2 regions of the Chromobacterium rhizoryzae genome follow, and region 1 is predicted to be linked to the other one. Evidence: predicted binding sites of a transcription regulator. Region 1 holds the regulator's gene; the other holds the start of a gene.

Region 1 (11,264 bases):
AGAACTCGAAATGAGTCTTGAGCAAGGTCATCAATCGTTCCAGTTGCGCGTCGGACAAGAAAGTGGGGGTGCCGCCGCCGAAATGCAGCTGTATCACTTGCTCGCGGCGGCCCAGACAGGAGGCGATCATGCGGACCTCCTTCTCCAGGTAGTCCAGGTACAAGTCCGCTTTGCCGCTGTCCTTGGTGATGATCTTGTTGCAACCGCAGTAGTAGCAGATAGTGTTGCAAAAAGGTATATGAGCGTACAATGATAAAGGTTTCCGGTTGGCGCCGATGCTGCGCTGCCGTAGCCAGTGGATGTAGTCTCTTTCGGCAAAACCCGGCGTAAAGCGATCCGCTGTCGGGTATGACGTATATCTAGGACCTGTCCCGTCGAGGCGCTCAATCAGCGCGCGGTCGAATTCAAAATGGGCAGGAGAAAATGGGTGGGTGGTCTTCATGTCGTATTTGGATGGCAAAACCTCTGGTGGACTGGTAAATTTGCGGAAATCCTGCGAATTTCGCTTTGATAAGGGTCAAGCTTCATCGCAAGCTTGTACTAAACATGCCATGTCCGATCAGAACCATATCTCTTTGCATAACCTGAAGGTCTCCTGCTCCAACTGCAGCCTGAAGGAACTTTGTCTACCTGTGGGGCTTAACCGCGAGGAGCTGACCCAGCTCGACGCGGTGATCCGCCAAAGCCGCCGTTTGAAGCGCGGCGAGTACTTGTTCCGCAGCGGCGAAGGCTTCCGTTCGCTGTTCGCGGTGCGCACCGGCTTCTTCAAGACCAGCGTCGCCAGCCAGGACGGCCGCGAGCAGGTCACAGGCTTCCATATGTCCGGCGAACTGATGGGCCTGGACGGCATTTCCGCCAATGTGCACGGCTGCGACGCCATCGCGCTGGAGGACAGCGAGGTGTGCGAGCTGCCGTTCAGCCGCATGGAGAGCCTGGGCCGCGAAATTCCCACCCTGCAGCACCATTTCTACCGTCTGATGAGCCGCGAGATCGTTCGCGATCAGAATGTAATGTTGTTATTGGGCAACATGAAGGCGGAAGAGCGCCTGGCCGCCTTCCTGCTCAATCTGTCGCAGCGTCTGTCCACCCGCGGCTTCGCCGCCAACGACTTCATCCTGCGCATGAGCCGCGAGGAAATCGGCAGCTTCCTCGGCCTGAAGCTGGAAACCGTCAGCCGCACGCTGTCCAAGTTCCAGCAGCAAGGCTGGATCACCGTCGATCACAAGCACATCCAACTGGTGATGGTGGACGAATTGAAGGCGCTGATTTCCGGCTGCGCTCACGCCAACGGACATTGATTCCGCCGCGCGGGCGGACAGATGGAAAACGCAAGGCAAGCCCTCGGGCTTGCCTTTTTTCATGGGGCCGGCGCGCAGTCCGCGATTTGCAGCAGCAGCCGCGACAGCGGCGCTTCCTGAGGCCAGCCCGGCGGCACGGCGAAGCCGCGGGCCACTTCATGCCAGTCGCCGTCGGGGCCGGGTTGCAGTTCGGCCAGTAGCTGCGGCGCCTCGGCCTGTTCCAGGCGCGCGCGCAGTTCCGCCGCGTCGGCGGTGTGTTCCCGTGAGCGGCGCGCCGGCGCCAGCCAACTGAGCCTGGGCAGCCAGGCCCAGCGCGAATCCGCATTCAACGCCGGCCAGTCGCCGCGCAGCGGCCAGTATTGCCCGTACAGCGGCTGGGCGCCGGGCGGCGCTTCCGGCGCGGTGTCGCGGGCGTGGAAGAGCCAGCCGCTGAGCCGGGCGCCGACCGCGCAGCCCTCAAAGCCCGCCGGAAGCGTCGCTTGCGCCGCCGGGTGGCGGGACAGGCGCAGCTGGGTTTGCAGTTTATGGGCTTTCAGCGCCCAGGCGTCGCGCAGGCTGGGGCCGGTCAAGGTGTCCGCGCTGCGGCCCAGTTGCAGATAGAACTTGCTGGCGGCTTCCAGATGCAGCGGTTGGCCGTCTAGGCGCAGCAGGAAGTCGAACTCGCCGACGGTGCGGCCGTCCGGCGCGCGCACCGGCAGATTGCTGGCCACCAGTTCGATGTGCGGCGCCAGCCGGAACCAGAAGGACAGCAGCCGTTCCGCGTAATGGCCCAGACGGCGGGTGGGCTGGCGCGCCAGCCAGTGCTGAAGTTCGGCAGGATCGGCGTCCAGCGTTTGCAGCAAGGCCGGGCCGTCGGCCCCCAGCAGCCGCTGCGGCGGGATGTCCGCGCCGCTGCGCCAGGGAGAGGGCGCGGAGAGCAGAAAAGCCAGATCGCGCACCGCCGGGTGCGCGTAGGGCAGGGTGAACGGCGGCTTATTCGCCATCCTGTCCGGGCGCGTCGCGGCGGACTTCGCCGTCGGCGGCGCGCTGCACCTGTTTGAGGAAGCCGCGCAGGATGTCGATTTCCTCGCGCAGCAGGCCGGAGCGGTTGAACAGGGTGCGCATCCGGCGCATCATCCGTTCGCTGTTGCGGCGGCGGAAATAGCCTATCTTGTCCATGGTCTGTTCCAGGTGGCCGCAGAAGCCCTCCACCTCGCCCAGCGCCGCCGCGTCGCTGTCTGCGCGCAGATAGTCGACGTCCACGCCGGTGTGGCTGAACAGTTCGTAAGTCATCACCTGCACCGCCATCGCCAGATTCAGCGAGAAGTAGTCCGGGTTGCCGGGGATGGTCACCAGGCGGTTGCATTGTTCGACTTCTTCAATGGACAGGCCGAAGGTCTCGTTGCCGAACACCAGGGCCACCTGTTCGCCGGCGCGGGCGCGCGCCACCAGTTCCGGCGTGGTCTGGCGCGGGGTGGACAGCGGGGTGGTCAGCTCGCGACGGCGGCTGGTCAGCGCGCAGGCGATGGTGACGTCTTGCAAGGCCTCGGCCAGGCTGGACACCACGGTGGCCTGCTCCAGAAGATCCACCGCGCCGGAGGCCAGCGTATTGGCCTCGTCGCTGGGAAACACTTTGGGTTCAACCAGATACAGCCGGCTCAGGCCCATGGTTTTCATCGCCCGGGCGGCGGAGCCGATATTGCCCGGATGGTTGGGGCGGGCCAACACGATGCGAATGTTTTTCAGAAAATCAGGTACTTGGGGTTTATTCATCAGCAGTTTCACATTAAAATAGCCGGCTTATCGAAAGCCCGCGCGCCGTTTTGCGCGCAAGGCCAGCGTTTGCCGGATTGGGCAGGCGTGCGGCCTTGCCCGATTGCGCCGGGTTTTTCTTGTTCCTTAACCCAGATTGTTACTAGCAGACGTCGCGTCATGTGGCGGACGTCTGTCATGGTTGAAAGTGTAGAGGCCGTCAATGCATCCGATGCTCAATGTCGCGGTGAAAGCCGCTCGCCGCGCCGGCAGTGTCATCCAGCGCGCGTCGCTGAATCTCGACGCGGTGCGCGTAGAGCGCAAGAAACACAATGACTTCGTGACCGAAGTGGACCGCGCCGCGGAAGAGTCCATCATCGCTTCCATTCTGGAAGCTTATCCCAAGCACGCGATTCTAGCAGAAGAGTCCGGCGCGAAAGGCATCGGTTCGTCGGAATACGAGTGGATCATCGATCCGATCGACGGCACTACCAACTTCCTGCACGGCCACCCGCAGTACGCGATCTCCATCGCGCTGGCGCACAAGGGCCAGGTGCAGCAAGCCGTGGTCTTCGACCCCAACCGCAACGATCTGTTCACCGCCTCGCGCGGCGTCGGCGCCTTCCTCAACGATCGCCGCATCCGCGTGTCCAAACGCTTCATGATGAATGAATGCGTGATCGCCACCGGCTTCCCGGTGTCCGACCAAAGCTATATCGACCAATACCTGGGCATGCTCAAGGATGTGCTGGCCAAGACCGCCGGCGTACGCCGCGAAGGCGCGGCCTCGCTGGACCTGTGCAATGTCGCTTGCGGCCGCGTGGAAGGTTTCTGGGAGCTGAACCTCAAGCCTTGGGACATCGCCGCGGGCAGCCTGATCGTGCAGGAAGCGGGCGGCATCGTCACCGATTTGTCCGGCGAACAAGGCTGGCTGGAGTCCGGCGACATCGTCGCCGCCAACCCGAAAGTGCTGGCGCAGCTGCTGCATACGCTGGCGCCGCATATCGGCAAGTAAGCGCTGCCGGCTTGGGCCCCTTGGGGCTTGAGCGGCTAACGCGTCACGGCGTCCTCGGGGGCGCCGTTTTTGTTTGGAGCATGATATGAAACAGTTTTTGGGTTCGGTCGCCCTGGTGGTGACGGATTACGATGAAGCCATCGCCTGGTATGTGGACAAGCTGGGCTTTGTCTTGCTGGAGGATGAGCGCCAGGGCGAGGACAAGCGCTGGGTGCGCGTGGCGCCGCCGGGAGCGAGCGAGTGCGCGCTGCTGCTGGCCAAGGCGAGCAATGCGCGGCAGCAGGCGGCGGTGGGCGGCCAGACCGGCGGCCGCGTGGGTTTCTTCCTGCATACCGACGATTTCTGGCGCGATTACCGCCGCATGGCGGCGGCGGGCGTGAGCTTCAGCGAGCAGCCGCGCGAGGAGGAATACGGCACCGTGGTGGTGTTCGAGGACTTGTACGGCAATCGTTGGGATTTGCTGCAGTTGAAGTCCGACGTTTAAACGCCGGCTGGGCCCCGTGAATAACAAAGAGCCGCGCATTGCGCGGCTCTTTGTTATTCACGTCGCCAAAAACCGCCGGCTCGTCGTCGGCAGCGGCTTGCGGCTGCGGCGGATAGGCGTCCGCTTCGTTCCAATCCAGATCCCAATCCAGATCCAGTTCGGCCAGCATGGCCTGGCGTCCGGCCTGGCGCTGTCCGGAGCGGCTTTGTCCGTGGGCGCCGCCTTTTTTCATGATGGGCGCGCAAGCGTGCGGATTGCGCGGTTTGATTGTGTGCATGGAGTGCTCCTGTGCTTGGGGCCCGCTAAGCGGGCGGAAGACGGCGGCGCGGACGCCGCCGGGTAAATCAGTTGTGCACCATCAGGCTGGCCACCTTGGTGGTGATGATGTCCACCGCCGGATCATTGGCGCCGTGCGGCAGGATCACGTCGGCGAAGCGCTTGGTGGGCTCGATGAACTGGTTGTGCATCGGGCGCACCGTGGTCAGGTATTGTTCGATCACGCTGTCGGTGGTGCGGCCGCGTTCGGTGATGTCGCGCTTGAGACGACGGATGAAGCGCACGTCGGAATCGGTGTCGACGAAGATCTTCAAGGACATCATGTCGCGCAGCGCGGCGTCGTACAGCGGGAACAGGCCTTCGATGACGATGACCGGCGCCGGCTGCACGGTGATGGTTTCCTCGGCGCGGGTGTGGTTGGCGAAGTCGTAGACCGGCATTTCGATGGCGCGGCCGTTGCGCAGATCGTCGATGTGCTCGATCAGCAGCGGCCAGTCGAAGGCTTGCGGGTGGTCGTAGTTGGTGGCCAGCCGCTGTTCGAAGGTCAGATGGCTCTGATCGCGGTAGTAATAGTCTTGAATGATCACTGCCGCCATCTCGGAGCCAATGGTTTCCAGCACTTGATTGGTCACCGTGGTTTTACCGCTGCCGCTGCCGCCTGCAACGCCGATGATGAACGGGGTGGTCATGAAACTATCCTTCTACGCGTAAAAATGATAAAAAAACGCGCCATTCTAATGAGTTATGGCGCGTCCTTCCACTCTAATTGCGACATTATCCGCTATGACGCGCGCTGACCTTCCGCCTGGGCGGCCTCATACCACTCCCGCATCGCCGGCAAAGCCAGCAGACGATCGACGTAAGCCTGCGATTGCTCCGGCAATTTGACGTTATAAGTGTGGAAGCGGGTGGCGATGGGAGCGAAGAAGGCGTCGGCGATGCTGAAGCCGCCGAAGATGAATTCGCCGTTGGCCTGGTGGCGCGGCAGATGCTCTTCCCACAGCGAGATGATGCGGGCGATGTCGAACTCCACCGCCGGCGTGCTCTGATAATTGATGTGGCGCAGCGTCAGATTCATCGCCAGGTGTTCGCGCAGCGCGGAGAAGCCGGAGTGGATCTCGGCGACGATGGAGCGGGCGACCGCGCGCAGTCCCGCGTCGTCCGGCCACAGCTTGGCGGCGGGAAAGCATTCGGCCAGGTATTCGCAGATGGCCAGCGAATCCCAGATCCGCAGCTTGCGGTCTATCAGCACGGGCACCTTGCCGGCCGGGTTGGCGGCCAGGATGCGGGCCTTGGTGTCGGACAGGTAGAGATCGATCTGCTGCTCTTCAAACGGCTCGTCCAGCATTTTCAGCACCAGCCAGGGGCGCAGGGACCAGGAGGAGTAGTTTTTATTGCCGATGATGAGGGTGAACATCAGGGAGCTCCGTTTCGAAAGAGGAGGCTGCCGGCGGGCTGTCGCAGCCTTTGTCCGATGATACCGCCATCGGCCCGTCTTTTCCTATGCGGAGACGGCGGGTTTTGGGCCCAAGACGGCAAAAAGGCCGCATCCTGCGACGCGGCCTTGCTAAAACGGGGGGCGGGGAGGCTTATTACACCTCGTCGATCCAGGCTTGCTGGATCGCCTCCAGCACGCGTTCGCCGCCGCGGCTGTGGTCGTCGTCAAAATCCGGCAGCTCGACGACCCAGTTGTGCAGATCAACGAAGCGCACGGTCTTGGGGTCGACTTCCGGATGGGTTTCCGCCAGTTCGATGGCGATGTCCAGCACGTCGGTCCATTTCATCTTCTTGTCTCCTGAGCGGGGAACCGCTCATAAAATCCAGCGCAGCGGCTGTAGCAAGGCGCGCCGCCGCGGACAGTACATGAGGTACGGCAAGGCGGCGCAACGCGGCTACAGGGATTTTAGGGCGTGTTCCTAGTGGTGTTCGCGGGCGTGGTTGATGGTGTACCGGGGAATGTCTATCACCAAATCCTCATCGGCGACAATGGCCTGGCAGGACAGCCGGGACTGGGCTTCCAGTCCCCAGGCCTTGTCCAGCAGGTCTTCTTCCAGCTCGTCGGCTTCGTTCAGGGAGTCGCCGCCTTCGCGGACGATGCAATGGCAGGTTGTGCAGGCACAGGACATCTCGCAGGCGTGCTCGATCTCGATATCGTGATCCAGCAGGACCTGGCAGATGTTCTGGCCGGGTTCGGCGTTGTCGATGACCAGGCCTTCCGGGCAGAGGTCGGCGTGGGGCAATACGATGATTCGCGGCATGGCGGATCCTTACAAATCGGAAATGTTGTGGCCTTTGAGCGCGCGTCGGATATTGCGATCCATGCGGCGCGAGGCGAATTCTTCGGTGGCGCGGTTGAGGCGGCCGGAGGCCTCGTTGACCTCGCGTGCGATTTGAGCGGCGGCGATGGCCGCGTCCACGGCCGCCAGCGCCTCTTCCACCGCGGCGCGTTCGTCGGCGTCCAGCAGGTCGCCGTCGCTGGCGAGCGCAACGCGACAGGCCTCGCTGAGGCTGGTGGCGTCGACGACGGCTTCGCGCAGTTTGCGCGCCTCGATGTCTTCATGCACATGGGTCATGGACTCGGTCAGCATGCGGCTGATTTCCTCGTCACTCAGGCCGTAGGAGGGCTTGACCTCGATGCGCGCTTCCACGCCGCTGGTCTGTTCGCGGGCGGACACTTCCAGCAGGCCGTCGGCGTCCACCTGGAAGGTGATGCGGATGCGCGCCGCGCCGGCCACCATCGGCGGGATGCCGCTCAGGGTGAACTTGGCCAGCGAACGGCAATCGGCCACCAGCTCGCGCTCGCCTTGCAGCACGTGGATGGACATCGCGGTCTGGCCGTCCTTGAAGGTGGTGAAGTCCTGAGCGCGGGCCACAGGGATGGTGCTGTTGCGCGGAATGATCTTCTCGGTCAGGCCGCCCATGGTCTCGATGCCCAGCGACAGCGGGATCACGTCCAGCAGCAGCCACTCGTCGTCGCCCTTGTTGCCGGCCAGCACATTGGCCTGGATCGCCGCGCCCAAGGCGACGACCTTGTCCGGGTCCAGATTGGTCAGCGGCTCCTGGCGGAAGAAATCGCCGACGGCTTTTTGCACCTGGGGCATGCGGGTGGCGCCGCCCACCATCACCACGCCATGGACCTCGTCCGCGGCGACGCCGGCGTCGCGCAGCGCCTTGCGCACCGGCAGCAGGGTCTTGTCCACCAGGTTCTTGGTGATGCCGCGGAAGGTGTCCTGGTCCAGCGTCAGGTTCAGGGCCTGGCCGTCGGACAGCAGCGCGGTGATCTGAGTCTCCGCGTGCTCGGTCAGCGCTTCCTTGGCCTCGCGGGCGCGGGTCAGCAGCAAGCGGGTATCCTGGGCGCCTAGCCCGGACAGGCCGGCTTGTTCCAGCATCCAGCAGTAGACGCGATGGTCGAAGTCGTCGCCGCCCAGCGCGGAGTCGCCGCTGGTGGCCAGCACTTCGAACACGCCGCGGCTGAGTTTGAGAATGGAGACGTCGAAGGTGCCGCCGCCCAGATCGTAGACGACGTATATGCCTTCGCTGCCGTTGTCCAGCCCGTAGGCGATGGCGGCGGCGGTGGGTTCGTTCAGCAGGCGCAGCACGTTCAGGCCGGCCAGACGCGCGGCGTCCTTGGTGGCCTGACGCTGGGCGTCGTCGAAATAGGCCGGCACGGTGATGACCGCGCCGGTCAGATCGCCGCCCAGGCTGGCTTCGGCGCGCTGTTTCAGGGTGCGCAGAATGTCGGCGGAGATTTCCACCGGGCTTTTGATACCGCCGCGGGTCACCAGTTGCAGCATGCCGGGCGCGTCGACGAAGCGATAGGGCAGGTTGCGGACGTCCGGCAGATCGGCCAGGCCGCGGCCCATGAAGCGCTTCACCGAGACGATGGTGTTGTGCGGGTCCTTGTTCTGCTCTTTCTGGGCGTCGTAGCCCACGCTGACGCCGCCTTCTTCGGCGTAGCGCACCACCGAGGGCAGCAGGCTGCGGCCGTGCTCGTCCTTGAGCACGGCGGCGGATCCGCTGCGCACCGAGGCCACCAGGGAATTGGTGGTGCCCAGATCGATGCCGATCGCCAATCGGTGTTGGTGAGGGGCGGCGGAGAGGCCGGGTTCGGCGATTTGCAGTAAGGCCATATTCAGTTCAAATCAGTTCGAGGTAAGCCGCCTGCTGCGGCGGAGGCGGATGGAGAGGACGGGCCGGAGCGCGATCCCCACGACGGGGAAGGGCCGGCGGCCGAGGGCTCAGTCAAGCAGCGCCTCGATGGCATCGCCGATTTCCTGGTCCAGTTTTTCCAAAAACCGCAATTTTCTCACTAGAAGCGCGGCGGCGTCCAAGTCGGCGCGCTGGTCCAGCGCCAGCTCCAGCTCGGCCTGATGCGAGCGGCTCTCGTCCCGCAACTGGCGCGACAAGGCTTCCAGGCGTTCGAGCTCGCCGCCGGCGCGGGCTTCTTCGATGTTTTCGCGCCATTCCATCTGCGCCATCAGGAAGGCGGCCGGCATCTGGGTGTTGGTGTCTTCCTGGGTGTCCACGCCGGCGAGCGTCAGCAGGTAGCGGGCGCGGTTCAGCGGCGACTTCAGCGTTTGGTAGGCTTCGTTGACCCGGGTGGCCTGCATCAGCGCGCTGCGTTTTTCGGCGTCGGAGCTGCTGGCGTAGCGGTCGGGATGGACCTGGGCCGCGGCGGTGCGCCAGGCGTGCTCCAGCGCTTGGCCGTCGATGGCGAAACGGCGCGGCAGATTGAACAGGGAGAAGAAGTCTTGGCTGAAATCGGTGCTCATAGGGACGGGGCCGGAAAACCTAGCGTACAGTTGGACGACGGGCGGGCGGCGCCGAAGCGCGCCCGCCTGCCGGGGTCAGACGTTGAAGCTTTCGCCGCAGCCGCACTCGTTTTTGACGTTGGGGTTGTTGAACTGAAACCCCTCGTTCAAGCCTTCCTTGGCGTAATCCAGCTCGGTGCCGTCGAGATAGGCCAGGCTCTTGGCATCGGTGAACACGGTGACGCCATGGCTTTCAAAGGTCACGTCTTCGTCGCTGGCCGCGTCGACGAACTCCAGCTTGTAGGCCATGCCGGAGCAGCCGGAGGTCTTGACGCCCAGACGGATGCCCAAGCCCTTGCCGCGTTTGGCGATGAAGGCGCTGACGTGAGCGGCGGCGCGTTCGGAAAGGGTGATAGCCATGATGTGTCCCCGCTGATTATTTGCCGTGCTTTTGCTTGTAGTCGTTGACCGCGGCCTTGATCGCGTCTTCGGCCAGGATGGAGCAGTGAATCTTCACCGGCGGCAAGGCCAGTTCTTCGGCGATGGCGGTGTTCTTGATATCCAGCGCCTCGTCCAGCGATTTGCCCTTGACCCATTCGGTCACCAGCGAGGAGGAGGCGATGGCGGAGCCGCAGCCGTAAGTCTTGAACTTGGCGTCCTGAATCACGCCGTCCTCACCCACCTTGATTTGCAGCTTCATCACGTCGCCACAGGCCGGCGCGCCCACCATGCCGGTGCCCACGCTGTCGTCGCCTTTTTCGAAAGAGCCCACGTTGCGCGGGTTTTCGTAGTGATCCATTACCTTGTCGCTGTATGCCATGATTGTCTCCTTCAGCGCCGCTCCGGCCTGGCCGGCTCGGCGCTGGATATTGCTGTCGCCCTTAGTGGGCGGCCCATTGAACCGAATTCAGATCCACGCCGTCTTTGAACATTTCCCACAAGGGGGACAGTTCGCGCAGCTTGCCGATCTTTTGGTTTAGCAGATTCACCGCGAAGTCGATTTCCTCCTCGGTGGTGAAGCGGCCCAGCGTGAAGCGGATCGAGCTGTGGGCCATTTCGTCGTTGCGGCCCAGCGCGCGCAGCACGTAGGACGGCTCCAGCGAAGCCGAGGTACAAGCCGAACCGCTGGATACGGCCAGCTCCTTGATCGCCATGATCAGGCTTTCGCCTTCGACGAAGTTGAAGCTGACATTGAGGTTGTGCGGCACGCGTTGGTCGATGTCGCCGTTGATGTAGACCTCTTCCATGTTCTTGATGCCGTTCCACAGGCGGTCGCGCAGCATGCGGATGCGTTCGCGCTCGCTGTCCATCTCTTCGCGGGCGATGCGGAAGGCTTCGCCCATGCCCACGATCTGGTGGGTGGCCAGGGTGCCGGAGCGGAAGCCGCGCTCATGGCCGCCGCCGTGCATCTGCGCTTCCAGGCGCACGCGCGGTTTGCGGCGCACGTACAGGGCGCCGATGCCCTTGGGGCCGTACACTTTGTGGGCGGACAGGCTGAGCAGGTCCACTTTCTGCTTTTCCATGTCGATGATCACCTTGCCCGGGGCCTGGGTGGCGTCGACGTGGAAGATCACGCCCTTGGCGCGGCAGATTTCGCCCAGCTGTTCGATGTCCTGTACCACGCCGATTTCATTGTTGACGAACATCACCGAGGCGACGATGGTGTCCGGGCGGATGGCGGCCTTGAATTCTTCAATGTCCAGCAGGCC
Region 2 (11,264 bases), 190 kb from region 1:
GCCGGCGGCGGAGCGGCGCACCTGCTCCAGTTCCTCCCGCGTGCGGCAATAGACGCCGGAAGCGTTGAACAGGGGGCTGGCCATCTTCATGCCCAGCCAGGAAACGGATAGATCCAGCGACATCGCGCCCTCCGGCGAATTCATCTGCCGGCGATGATAGACGCAAGCCTCGCCGGCCATGCTGCGCCAAGTCAAAACCGGCGCGGACGCCGCAAAACAAACGGCCGCCCTGAAGGCGGCCGCGTCTTAACGCCGAAATCCCCGGAGCTTACATTTGGGACTGGATATAGTTCTGCTCGCCCACCATATCGATCAGGCGCAGTTGCTGCTCCAGCCAGTGGGCGTGGTCGTTCTCGGTCTCTTCCAGCAGCACCATCAGTTCCTGGCGCGTCACGTAGTCCTTCACGCTCTCACAGTGGGCCACCACTTTTTTCAGCAAGTTGCCGACGCGGTATTCCACTTCCAGATCGCTGGCCAGCATCGCCCGCACGTTCTCGCCCACCACGATGGGCACGCGCTTGGCCACGTTCGGCTTGCCTTGCAGGAACAAGGTGCGCGCGATCAGCACCCGCGCGTGCGACAACTCGTCCTCGCGCTCGTGATCGATGCGCTCGAACAGCTTGTGCAGACCGAAGTCCTTGTACATCTCGGCATGAATGAAATACTGGTCCGCGGCGGACAGTTCTTCCGCCAGCAGTTCGTTCAGCAACTCGATGGTTTTGGGATCACCTTGCATAAAACGACCTCTTGTTGTTGTAGTTCAATAACGCCGGCGGGCGCGCCGCCGGCGCGAACGGAATTCGCGAACCATTCATTCTAAGCCCTCAGGGCCACAGTTGCACGCCGGCTTGATAAAACGCGAACGACAACAACCAGGCCAGTCCCACCGACCACGCCACCGACATCGCGGTGTAGGCCTTGCTGCGCGACTCGCGGTACATCGCCGCCACCGTGGACAGGCAGGGCACGTAGATCAAGGTGAAGATCAGGAAGCTCATCGCCGAGCGCCAATCCAGATGTTGCAGCAAGGCCGCGCCCAGGCCGGCCTCCGGCACCCCGTAGATCACCGCCAGGCTGCCCAGCAGGATTTCCTTGGCGATGAAGCCGAACAGCAAGGCCGCCGCCAGTTCGTGGCGGATGCCTATCGGGTCCAGAACCGGGGCCAGCAGGCTGCCCAGAGCGTCGGCCAGGGTCTTGCCCTCGCCCGCCGGCACATGGGTCAGCAGCCAGACCAGCACCACGCCCAACAGGATGAAACTGGAGGCCAGTTGCAGAAAGGCCCGCACCTCCCCCACCGCCCGGCTCAGCAAATGGCTCAAGCCGGGCAGCCGGTACGGCGGCACTTCCAGCAAGAAGGCCTCGCCGCCGGCGTAACGGCGCTTGAACACCCAGGCGGTGAACACCGCGACGGCGAAGCTCATCAGATAAAGCCCCATCAACACCCACGGCGCCTGCGTCGGCGTGAACAACAGCCCGGCGAAGAACACCACCACCTGCAAACGCGCCGAACACAGCGAAAACGGGATCACCAGCATGGTCAGCAGCCGCTGCTTGCGCTCGCGCATCACCCGAGTGCCCATGATGGCCGGCACATTGCAGCCGAAGCCCATCAGCTGCATCACGAAGCCGCGGCCGTCCAGCCCCAGCCGCGCCATGAAGGCGTCGGTCAGATAGGCGGCGCGCGCCAGGTAGCCGGAATCCTCCACCATCGCCATCAATACGAAAAACACCAGCAAAATGGGCGCGAAGGTCAGCACCGTCGACACCCCCTGCCAGATGCCGTCCAGCGCCAGGCTCTGCACAATCTCGGGCAAGGGCGCGAGCAAGGGCGTCAGCGCCTGCTCCTTGATCCAGTCCAGACCGGCGCCGGCCAGCTCCTGCAATGGGGTGCCGATCTGATACGTCAGATTGAACAGCAGCGCCATCAGCGCGAAGAACAGCGGCAGGCCCAGCCATGGATGCATCAGCCAATGGTCCATCTTCTCCGTCAGCCCCGCCGGCAGCACGGGCGGCAAGGCCCAGCACCCAGCCAGCCGCCGCTTGGCCTCCGCCATCGCCTCCCGGGTGTCCGGCACCGCGTCCAGCCTGGCGCGCGCCGCCGGACCGCCATCGTTGGCCAGCCGGTTCAAGCCCGCCATCAGCGGCGGCCAGCCTTGCATATGCCGGGCCGAGGCCAGAAACACCGGCGCGCCCAGGCGCTCCGACAAGCGCTCCACATCCACGCTCACGCCCAGGGCCTTGGCCTCGTCGGCCATATTCAGCACCACCAGGCAGTTGAGGCCGCTGGCCAGCACCTGCAAGGCCAGCGGCAGTTGCCGGTCCAGCTGGCTGGCGTTGAGCACCAGGACGGCGCCGTCGAAGGCGCTGGCCAGCAGCACGTCGCGCACCACCGCCTCGTCGTCGGAATAGCCGGTCAAATCATTGACGCCGGGCAAATCCACCAACTCCACCATGTGGCCGCCCAGCAACAGGCGCGCGCTGCTCAACTCTATGGTCAGGCCCGGCCAGTTGCCGACGCGCTGCGACATGCCGGTCAGACGGTTGAACAAGGTGGACTTGCCGGTATTGGGCAGGCCGATCAGGGCGAAACGCTTCATACCGCCACCCTCGCCACGATGAGGCGCGCCAGGCTGCGGCGCAGCAGGAAGCGCGTGGCGCCGACGTCCAGCAATAATGGCCCGCCCAAGGGCGCCGCCCGACGCAGATAAAACCGGCAGCCTGGCTCCAGGCCAAAGGCGGCGACGCGGCGCATGGCCTCTTCGGCCAGCTCCAGGCTGTCGACCACGCCGTGGCGTCCGGCGGGGAATGCATCCAAAGTCAACATGATGATCCGATCAAGAACGAGAATGGTTTGCATTAGTATATCCAGCCGAACCCCGTCGAATATCGGCAAACCGCGGCAATTCCCGCCCTGCTTGACCTGCATCAATAGCATTGTCCTATCCGGATCGACGATGGATTATCGATAGCCGGCCACTGCGCTTGCGGTTAAAATCGCGGACAATCAATCGACAAGCTACGGGCCCAAGACAATGAGCATCAAATCGGACAAGTGGATTCGCCGGATGGCGGACGAGTACAAAATGATCGAACCCTTCGAGCCCAACCAGATCAAGATGGTGGACGGCCAGAAGGTGATCTCCTACGGCACGTCCAGCTACGGCTACGATATCCGCTGCGCCGACGAATTCAAGGTGTTCACCAATATCAACAGCACCATCGTCGACCCGAAAAACTTCGACCCCAATTCCTTCGTGGAAGTCTCCGGCAAGGGCTATTGCATCATCCCGCCCAATAGCTTCGCGCTGGCCCGCACCGTGGAATACTTCCGCATCCCGCGCTCGGTGCTGACCGTCTGCCTGGGCAAATCCACTTACGCCCGCTGCGGCATCATCGTCAACGTCACCCCGTTCGAACCGGAATGGGAAGGCTATGTGACGCTGGAGTTCTCCAACACCACGCCGCTGCCGGCCAAAATCTACGCCAACGAGGGCGTGGCCCAGGTCTTGTTCTTCGAATCCGATGAAATTTGCGACGTGTCCTACAGCGACCGCGCCGGCAAATACATGGGCCAGGTGGGCGTGACCCTTCCGCGCCCCTGAAACGCTTCCCGCCAGCAAAAAAGGGATGGCTTAGCCATCCCTTTGTCATTTAAATCCCGCCAAATCCGTCCTCGCAATTTCACCTTAATGTTCTAGGATAAACAGAGGGTTAGCTGACTTTCCCGGTTGGTCGGCCCTTGTACAGCAATTGATTTCTTCTTGGGGCGTAGCGGTTCCCCCTTGCCGTTGCGCCCCTTTTTTTATCCGCCGATCCCATTGCCCTGCCTCCGGTTTCTTGCCATGATCTTCGCTTTGGCGAAAGGCGGAAATATGCCGGACATATATGATTTTTCCATTGAGTCTTTAAACGGGCAGACCCTGCCGCTGGCGAGCTATCGCGGCAAAGTGCTATTGCTGGTCAACACCGCCAGCGAGTGCGGCTTCACCGCGCAATTGGGCGGCCTGGAACAGCTGTACCAGCGCTACCGCGAGCAAGGCCTGGAGATCATCGGTTTCCCCTGCAATCAGTTCGGCGGCCAGGAGCCTGGGGACGCCGCCGCCATCGGCCAGTTCTGTCAGAAGAATTTCGGGGTCAGCTTCCCGCTATCCGCCAAGATCGACGTCAACGGCGGCGACGCGCATCCGCTCTGGCGTCATCTCGTCGCCGCCAAACCCGGCTTGCTGGGCAGCCGGCGCATCAAATGGAATTTCACCAAATTCCTGGTGGACGGCGAAGGGCGCATCCGCAAGCGTTTCGCCCCCTACGTCAAGCCGGCGGCGCTGGAGCGCGCCATCGAAAGCCTGCTGCGAACGCAGAAGCGCTAGATTCTCTAGCGACAGCTCAGCTCAGTTCGCCGGACAGATAGAACCAGCGGCCGTCCTCGCGCAGGAAACGGCTGCGCTCGCGCATGCGTTCGGCCTTGCCGCCCACCTTGTAGCGCGCGGAGAACTCCACCACGCCCTCGGCGTCGGCCGCGCCGCCGGCCTCGGTCGCCAACACCTCCAGGCCCAGCCATTTGACCAAGCCGGCGTCCGCGGCCAGATCCAGCGCCTGCGGCCGGGTGCTGGGATGCCAGCTCGCCAGCAGATACGCCTCGTCGCCGCGCGCATAAGCGGTGTAGCGCGAACGCATCAAGGCTTCCGCCGTGGGCGCGGGCGCACCGTCCGCCCCCAGGTAACGGCCGCAACAGGCCGCGTAAGCGCCGCCCAGCCCGCAGGGACAGCCGGCCGCGTCCGGCTTGGCTTTCTTGCCCATGCTCAAGCCCCCAGGGCCGGCAAGCCGTACAGCTTGAGCAGGAAGTTGGTGAAGGCCGGCTCGGCCGGTTTCGGATTCATCTTGGGCCAGCGCCGCATCCATTCGCGCAGACGCTCGTCCATCTTGGCGCGAAACGTTTCCTGGTCGATGCGGCCCGCCTCGCGCTCCACCGTCAGATAGCGGTACATGGCGAAGGTGTTGTCGTCGATGGGATTGGAGCCCACCGCCTTGAGCCGGAACGCGCCCAGTTGATCCGCGGCGGCCAGCCGGGTCAACTCGCCGCTCTTGACCTTGTCGGCCAGGCGGTTGGCTTCCCGCAGCAAGGCGTCCGATTTGGCGCTGGGCGCCGGCGCCGTCTGCGGCCGGCTCTTGGCCGGCGAGGAAGGATGCGAGCTGATGGGCGCGCCCAATTGCTGCAGCGCGCTGCAGGCGGACAAGCTCAGGGCCATCGCGGCCCACAAGAAATAACGTTTCATGCCGGGAATTCTACTCCTGTCCTGATTCGGCGCCGCCGCGCGGCGCGTTCTGCTGCGACCGCCCCGCCCACGCCAATGTTCCGTCCCGTCAATGCAAAACAGCCTGACAAACGGGTCTGTCAGGCTGTTTTACGTTCATGCCACGCGGCCGCGGCACGCTTATTCCGCCGCGTCGCCTGCGGGTTCGGCCGGAGCCGGAGCCGGGGCAGGGGCCGCCGTGGCCGGCTTGGGCGCGGACATCTGTTCCGCCGCCTTTTTCTCCTCGGCGCTGACTTCGCCCACCGGCTTGTTGGCCAGATCGAACCGCTTGCCGCCGCGCGCCAGAGACTTCACGTAGCGCGGCTTGCGACAGTGATTGGCCACCACGCGGGAGATCAGCGTAGAGTCGAACTGCGGCAAAGCCGCGATCAGGCTCTCATGGATGCCCAAGGCCAGCGGACGAAACTGGCGGAAAACGTCGAACTTGCTGTAGACATGATCCGCGATCATCTCGGTCTGCTTTTTCTTGGACAGACTTTGTACAGCGGACTTAAGTGCAGCACCGAGTGCCGTTTCAGTATTTGGCTTCATGAACTTCTATCTAGATCCATTGATGCAAAAGCAGCGCATGCTGCCCAATCAAGCGAAGCGCCGCAACCCGCCGCCCGGCCAGCTTGACAGCCGGTGAAAAAATGACGACATCGTAATGCGGTTTGACCAAGGCGCTCCGACAAGACGCCGGCGCGCCGTAAAAAATCGCCGAACATGGCGAAGGCCTGGAACCGGGCCCAAGCGGCGCGGCCGGTCCGAAGACCAGGCGCCCGCCCCCATCGACCGCCGCTGTTTGTCGGCGGAGGCGCCGACTTGGCGGTCATGGGCGAAAACACCAGACGGAACGCTTCGGGCGTTCCCTCGCTCGGGCTGGCGCTTACGAGGGAGGGAGAGTACTAAGTAATGCCCCTTGATGTCCAGCATTAGACGCCGATTGCGCCCTTTCCGCCCTTATCCCGTCTTTCTTTTGCCACTTTCTCAAGCGTGAGCCGGCGGCTTACAGGCAGGCGACGGGAAAGCGGCGATTCAAGCTGTCCCAGTCCGTCGCCGCGTCAGGGCCGGCGCTAGCCACCACGCAGGCCGCCAGCCGATTGCCCAGATCCACCGCGTAATGCAGCGGCCAGCCGCTGGACAGGCCGGCCAACAAGCCGGCGCAATGCGCGTCGCCGGCGCCGATGGTGTCCACCACCGAAACCTGGTAGCCGGGCAGGTGCCACGGCGCGTCGGTGCCCGGGCACACCCAGGCGCCGTCCTGCCCCAGCCGGCAGATCAGCGTCAGCCGGTAATCCTTGGCGAAACGCTGCGCCGCCGCCACCGGATCGCCGTCGCCGCACAACAGGGCGATCTCGTCCCGGTTCAGCGTCAGCAAGGTCTCGGTACCGCTCAGAGCGGACAGAAACGCCAGCTCCAGCAAGACGACGCGCGGACCGGGGTCTATCACCCGCAACTGTTCCGCCGGCAAGGCCAGCAGCCAGGCGCGCAACGCCCTTCCGCCCTCTCCGGCCAGCTCATAGCCGTTGGCGTACACCAGGCCGTCTGCGGGCAAGGGCAGCGCGTCCAACTGCTCGCGCGTCCATTCCGTCTCGCAACCGGAGATCGAAATGAAGCTGCGCTCGCCGCTGGGCTCCACCATGGCCACGCACCAGCCGTTGTCGCGATCCGCGTTGCGCAGCAGCACCGGCAAGCCCAGCTCCCGCATGGCCGCGTCTATCGCCGCGCCCCAAGGGCCGTTGCCCACCGGCATGCCGTTGATCACGGGAGCGTTCAACTGGCGCAACGCTCGCGCCACATTGAAGGCGCAGCCGCCGATCTCGCGTTCCTGCTGCAACGCCTCCACGTCGGCGCCGCTGCGCGGCAATGCCGGGAGGGTCAACACCACGTCGCCCACGGCGCCGCCCAAAGCCAGGATGGCTCTGGTCGGATGATAGTTTGGACACGGAATGGTCATGCGCGTCGCTCCTTCAGCAACAAATACAATCCATAAGCCAGCAAACTGGTCCCAAAGGATACAAACAGCCCCAGGCTGGAATCTGCGAAAACGCCCACAGCCAGCGGGCCGTCGATGAAGCCGGTCTTGCTCACCAGCAGGCCGCAAGCGGCGCCCAGCAGCCAGCACAGCAGCGGACCGCCGCGGAAGGCCTGCCGCCCGTCGCCGGACAGGGCCGCGGCCTCATAGCCTTGGCGGTGACGCAACAAGAGGTAATCCAGCACGAACACCGCCTCCCAGGCCGCCAGAAACACGCCGCAAAACAATAGAAACGCGATGAAGGGCCCCAGGAAGTCGCTGGACACGAACAAGACGTAAGCGGCGATGGCCAGCACGATCAGCGCATTGATGGACACCGCCTGCGCCTGTCTGACCTTGACGCCTATGGTCAGCAGATTGAGGCTGGCCGAATACAGGCTAAGCACGGCCATGGTGACGATGCCGGCCGTCGCGGTCAGCAGATAGGGCACCGCCATCCAGGCCGGCAGCACCGCGCCGATCTTGGCGATGGGATTGGCCGCGCTGGCCAGATCCGGGATCTGCGCCGACAACAGCACCCCAGTGAAGATCAGCAGCATCAGCGGCAGCGACGCCCCCACCATCACCGCGCCGAAAATGCTGCCGCCGGACGCTCCGCTCCGCTGGTAACGGCTGTAATCGGCGCCGGCGATGGCCCAGCTGATGCCGGTGCCCGCGGCGATCACCGATACCGCCGGCCAGAAACCGGTCAGCCAGTCGCCGTCCGGCCGCGCCAAGATGGCGCCCCAGTTCGCGGTCGTCGCCACGTACAGAATCACCACCAGGGTCATGCTGCCGAAGATCCGGCTCAGCCAGCTTTGCATCCAGACCACGGTGGCCTGGCCCAGCAGGCTGACCACGATGGTCAGACCGATGAACAGGAACAAGCAGACCGCGGTCAGCGGACGGCTTTCCGCCATGCCCAGCGACTGGCACAAGGCCGCCAGCGTCAAGGCGCCGGTCACCACATTGACCGCCTCCCAGCCCATCAGGTTGAACCAGCTGAAGACGGTGGGCGCGGCGTTGCCGCGCAGGCCGAAAATGGCCCGCGACAAGGTCAGCGTGGAAGTGCGGCCGCGCTGGCCGGCAATACTGGTCAAACCCACCAGCGCGAAACTGGCCACTCCGACCGCCGCGGCCAGCAAGGACTGGTAGAACGACAGCCCGAAGCTGGTGACGATGCCGCCGTACACCACGCCCAGGATGCCGATATTGGCGGCCAGCCATACCCAGAACAACTCCACCGGCCGGCCCTTGCACTCATGCTCCGGCACCAGATCTATGCCCGCGCTCTCCAGCCGCCAGCCGTCTACCGCTTGTACATCGCTCATCCCCTCACCCCCTCAACCGCAATGCGCACAAAGCCCGCGCGTAAGATTCGAAATCAACGCCATTCACGTCCCGGATGCGTTCCCGCCATGCGGCCGGCAAGGCGTCCGCCCCCTGCAAGGCGCCGCACACCGCGGTCGCCATCGCGCCTATGGTGTCGGTGTCTCCGCCCAGATTCGCCGCCAAGACCGCGCAGCGGCGCGGATCGCCTTGCGCGCAGTCCACCAGGGCCAAGGCGGCGGGCACCGACTCTATTGTGTCCATGCCGGCGCCCAAGGTCTGGTACAGCTCGGCCACCACGGCCACATCGTCTTGGCCCCGCAAGCCTTCCGCCAGCTCGAAGCCCCAGGCCAGGCGCCGGCTCAGCAAGGGGCTGAACGTCGTCACCCGCTCCAGCTGCGCCAGATCGGCAATGGCGGGCAGCTCGGCCTTGATGTCGGACCAGGCCGCGCCCTCCACCGCCCGCGACACCGCCCAGGCGATGGCCGCCGCGCCGGCCACCGCGATATCGGACTGATGAGTGGGGCTGCAACTCAGCCTCACCGCCTGCACGAAAGCCGCGCGGTCCTGGCTGGACAGCAGGCAACCCAGCGGCGCCACCCGCATCGCCGCGCCGTTGGTCACGCCGTTGGCGCCCAGAGAATCAATGGACTGGCCGGACAAAATAGCCCTGAGCGCAGCCTTAGAACTGGGCCCCAGAATATTCTTGTTGAAGGCGTCGATGCGCTCGGCCCAGGCAATGATGTTGTCCGCGATGCGCTCCGGCTCCACCGCGCCGTCCGCGGCGATCAACGCGTCCATCAAGGCAATGGCCTGCTGGGTGTCGTCGGTAAACTCTCCGGCGGCGAACTCGGAAGCGGCGAAATTCTCGGCCGGGCCCGGCAGAAAATCGTCTATCCAACCAAAAAACGCCCGTACCTGCCGCTGCGGCCACAGCTCCGAAGGCATGCCCATAGCATCTCCCGCCGCCTGCCCGTACAGGGCCCCGAGAATGGACTGGTAGCCCTTGCTGATCATCGTCAAACCCTGCCTCTCCGCCAGGATGCCCATCGACCGCCAGAACCTGCTTACGATCCGCCACGCGTCAAGGAAACAAGGAGCCGCCCGCGAAACGCCCATGCCTCGCAGGCGCATTCCGCTTTCCCGGCTGTTTCGCCTTGCCCCGCCTTCGCGCAACGCGAGCGTAAACAGGAACCATGGACTTCGATTGGCATCGTATGATAAGTCCAATACAAATCCAATAGTACATAACCATACTATTGATCAGGAAAGCATGCCACAGAGCTCAGCCCACCCCATTGCCGTCGGCATTGATTTAGACTGAAGCCCGCACGCACAGGAGCTTTCACACGATATGAGCGAGATTCTAGAATGCCTGTCCGCCAGCCTGCGGCAGCCCGGCGCAACGCCGCGCTATCTGCTGATCGCCGACGCGCTGGAACAGGCCATCCGCCAGCACCAGTTGCCCGAAGGGGCGTTCCTGCCGACCGAGCGGCAGATGGCGGAAAAACTGGGACTGTCGCGCGTCACCATCAGCAAGGCGATGGCGGAACTGGAACGCAAGCGGCTGATCACCCGTCAGCAAGGCCAGGGCACTCGCGTCGCCCAAGCCTTTCGCTATTCGCTCAACGACAGCGGAGGTTTCACCGAGCAGGTGCTGCGCAGCGGCGGCAGCGTGGCCAATCAGTGGCTGTTGCGGCGGCGGGAAAGCGCGCCGGCCGCCATCGCCAGCCTGCTGCGCCTGCCTGTCGGCGCGGACATCGCCAAGCTGCGCCGCCTGCGGCTGATGGACGGCACGCCGGCGGCGCTGGAAACCACCTATATCCCGCTGGCCTACCTGCCCGAACCGGAGCGTCTGGAACACTCGCTATACCAATGGTGGGAACGCCATGGCGTCGAGATCGGCCGCAAGACCTTCCGTCTGGCCTCCTGCGCGGCGGATCAGGACTGCGCCGCCCTATTGCATGTGCAGGCCGGCACGCCGCTGCTGCGCATCCGGCAGACCAGCTTGAACACGGCGGAACAGGTATTGGAGTTCAGCGAAGTTTTGTGCCGCAGCGATCTCTATGAATTCGAGGCACAGCTTTAAGAGAAGCCGATAAAAACCCCGCCCAGCGCCAGGCTGTGCGGGTTGTTTTCGTCTCGTGGACGGTTTTGCCGTAGTGGTGCCCCGGGCCGGAATCGAACCGGCACGACCGAAGTCGAGGGATTTTAAGTCCCTTGTGTCTACCAATTTCACCACCGGGGCGGGCAAAGAGACGGCGATTCTATCCCAGAGCCGGGCCGCTGGCAAACAGGGATGGCGATCAAGGCCATGGCACGCCGCCGCGGGGGACGGCGGGCTTGATCCCGATCCGGGACAAAGAGGAGAAACCACGCAGAGCTTGGCGATTGCGGGCGCGGGCTGAACAAAGCAAAAGCCCCGCAAGTCTTTGACTTACGGGGCTTTAACTGGAGGCGGGGGTCGGAATCGAACCGGCGTAGACGGATTTGCAATCCGCCACTTAATGTTAAAAATCAATTAATTACAATAACATCCACTCCAACAACCACTCATTCGTTTAAATGTGAATCACCTTATATAAGGAATAACATAAGATTTGCATGCATAACGCGCATGAAAGTGC

The links. The regulator FNR, encoded in region 1, switches genes on or off when oxygen is low (the NO sensors DNR and NnrR bind a similar motif). The targets are predictions, from matches to a motif close to TTGATNNNNATCAA.
Region 2: a site for FNR is predicted at 2,916-2,929, ahead of JC616_RS17315 (FeoA family protein). Genes of this name have one in related genera too.

Annotation. Positions count from the first base shown of each region.
Region 1 covers NZ_CP066126.1:4,042,010-4,053,273, reverse strand. The annotation lists gene hemN (oxygen-independent coproporphyrinogen III oxidase) at 1-442, opposite strand, end outside; gene fnr (fumarate/nitrate reduction transcriptional regulator Fnr) at 552-1,298, shown strand; gene JC616_RS18390 (DUF1853 family protein) at 1,358-2,281, opposite strand; gene JC616_RS18385 (RNA methyltransferase) at 2,271-3,050, opposite strand; gene JC616_RS18380 (inositol monophosphatase family protein) at 3,253-4,044, shown strand; gene JC616_RS18375 (VOC family protein) at 4,130-4,528, shown strand; gene JC616_RS18370 (hypothetical protein) at 4,545-4,871, shown strand; gene udk (uridine kinase) at 4,873-5,493, opposite strand; gene JC616_RS18360 (glutathione S-transferase family protein) at 5,586-6,221, opposite strand; gene iscX (Fe-S cluster assembly protein IscX) at 6,397-6,588, opposite strand; gene fdx (ISC system 2Fe-2S type ferredoxin) at 6,721-7,062, opposite strand; gene hscA (Fe-S protein assembly chaperone HscA) at 7,072-8,934, opposite strand; gene hscB (Fe-S protein assembly co-chaperone HscB) at 9,043-9,576, opposite strand; gene iscA (iron-sulfur cluster assembly protein IscA) at 9,652-9,975, opposite strand; gene iscU (Fe-S cluster assembly scaffold IscU) at 9,992-10,375, opposite strand; gene JC616_RS18325 (IscS subfamily cysteine desulfurase) at 10,437-11,264, opposite strand, start outside.
Region 2 covers NZ_CP066126.1:3,854,185-3,865,448, forward strand. The annotation lists gene JC616_RS17300 (dihydroorotate oxidase) at 1-123, opposite strand, end outside; gene bfr (bacterioferritin) at 269-736, opposite strand; gene feoB (ferrous iron transport protein B) at 825-2,597, opposite strand; gene JC616_RS17315 (FeoA family protein) at 2,594-2,824, opposite strand; gene dcd (dCTP deaminase) at 3,033-3,602, shown strand; gene JC616_RS17325 (glutathione peroxidase) at 3,873-4,367, shown strand; gene JC616_RS17330 (YchJ family protein) at 4,384-4,797, opposite strand; gene JC616_RS17335 (putative periplasmic lipoprotein) at 4,800-5,273, opposite strand; gene JC616_RS17340 (ProQ/FINO family protein) at 5,433-5,843, opposite strand; gene JC616_RS17345 (PfkB family carbohydrate kinase) at 6,301-7,251, opposite strand; gene JC616_RS17350 (purine-cytosine permease family protein) at 7,248-8,639, opposite strand; gene JC616_RS17355 (ADP-ribosylglycohydrolase family protein) at 8,644-9,654, opposite strand; gene JC616_RS17360 (GntR family transcriptional regulator) at 9,992-10,726, shown strand; tRNA gene JC616_RS17365 (tRNA-Leu) at 10,801-10,885, opposite strand.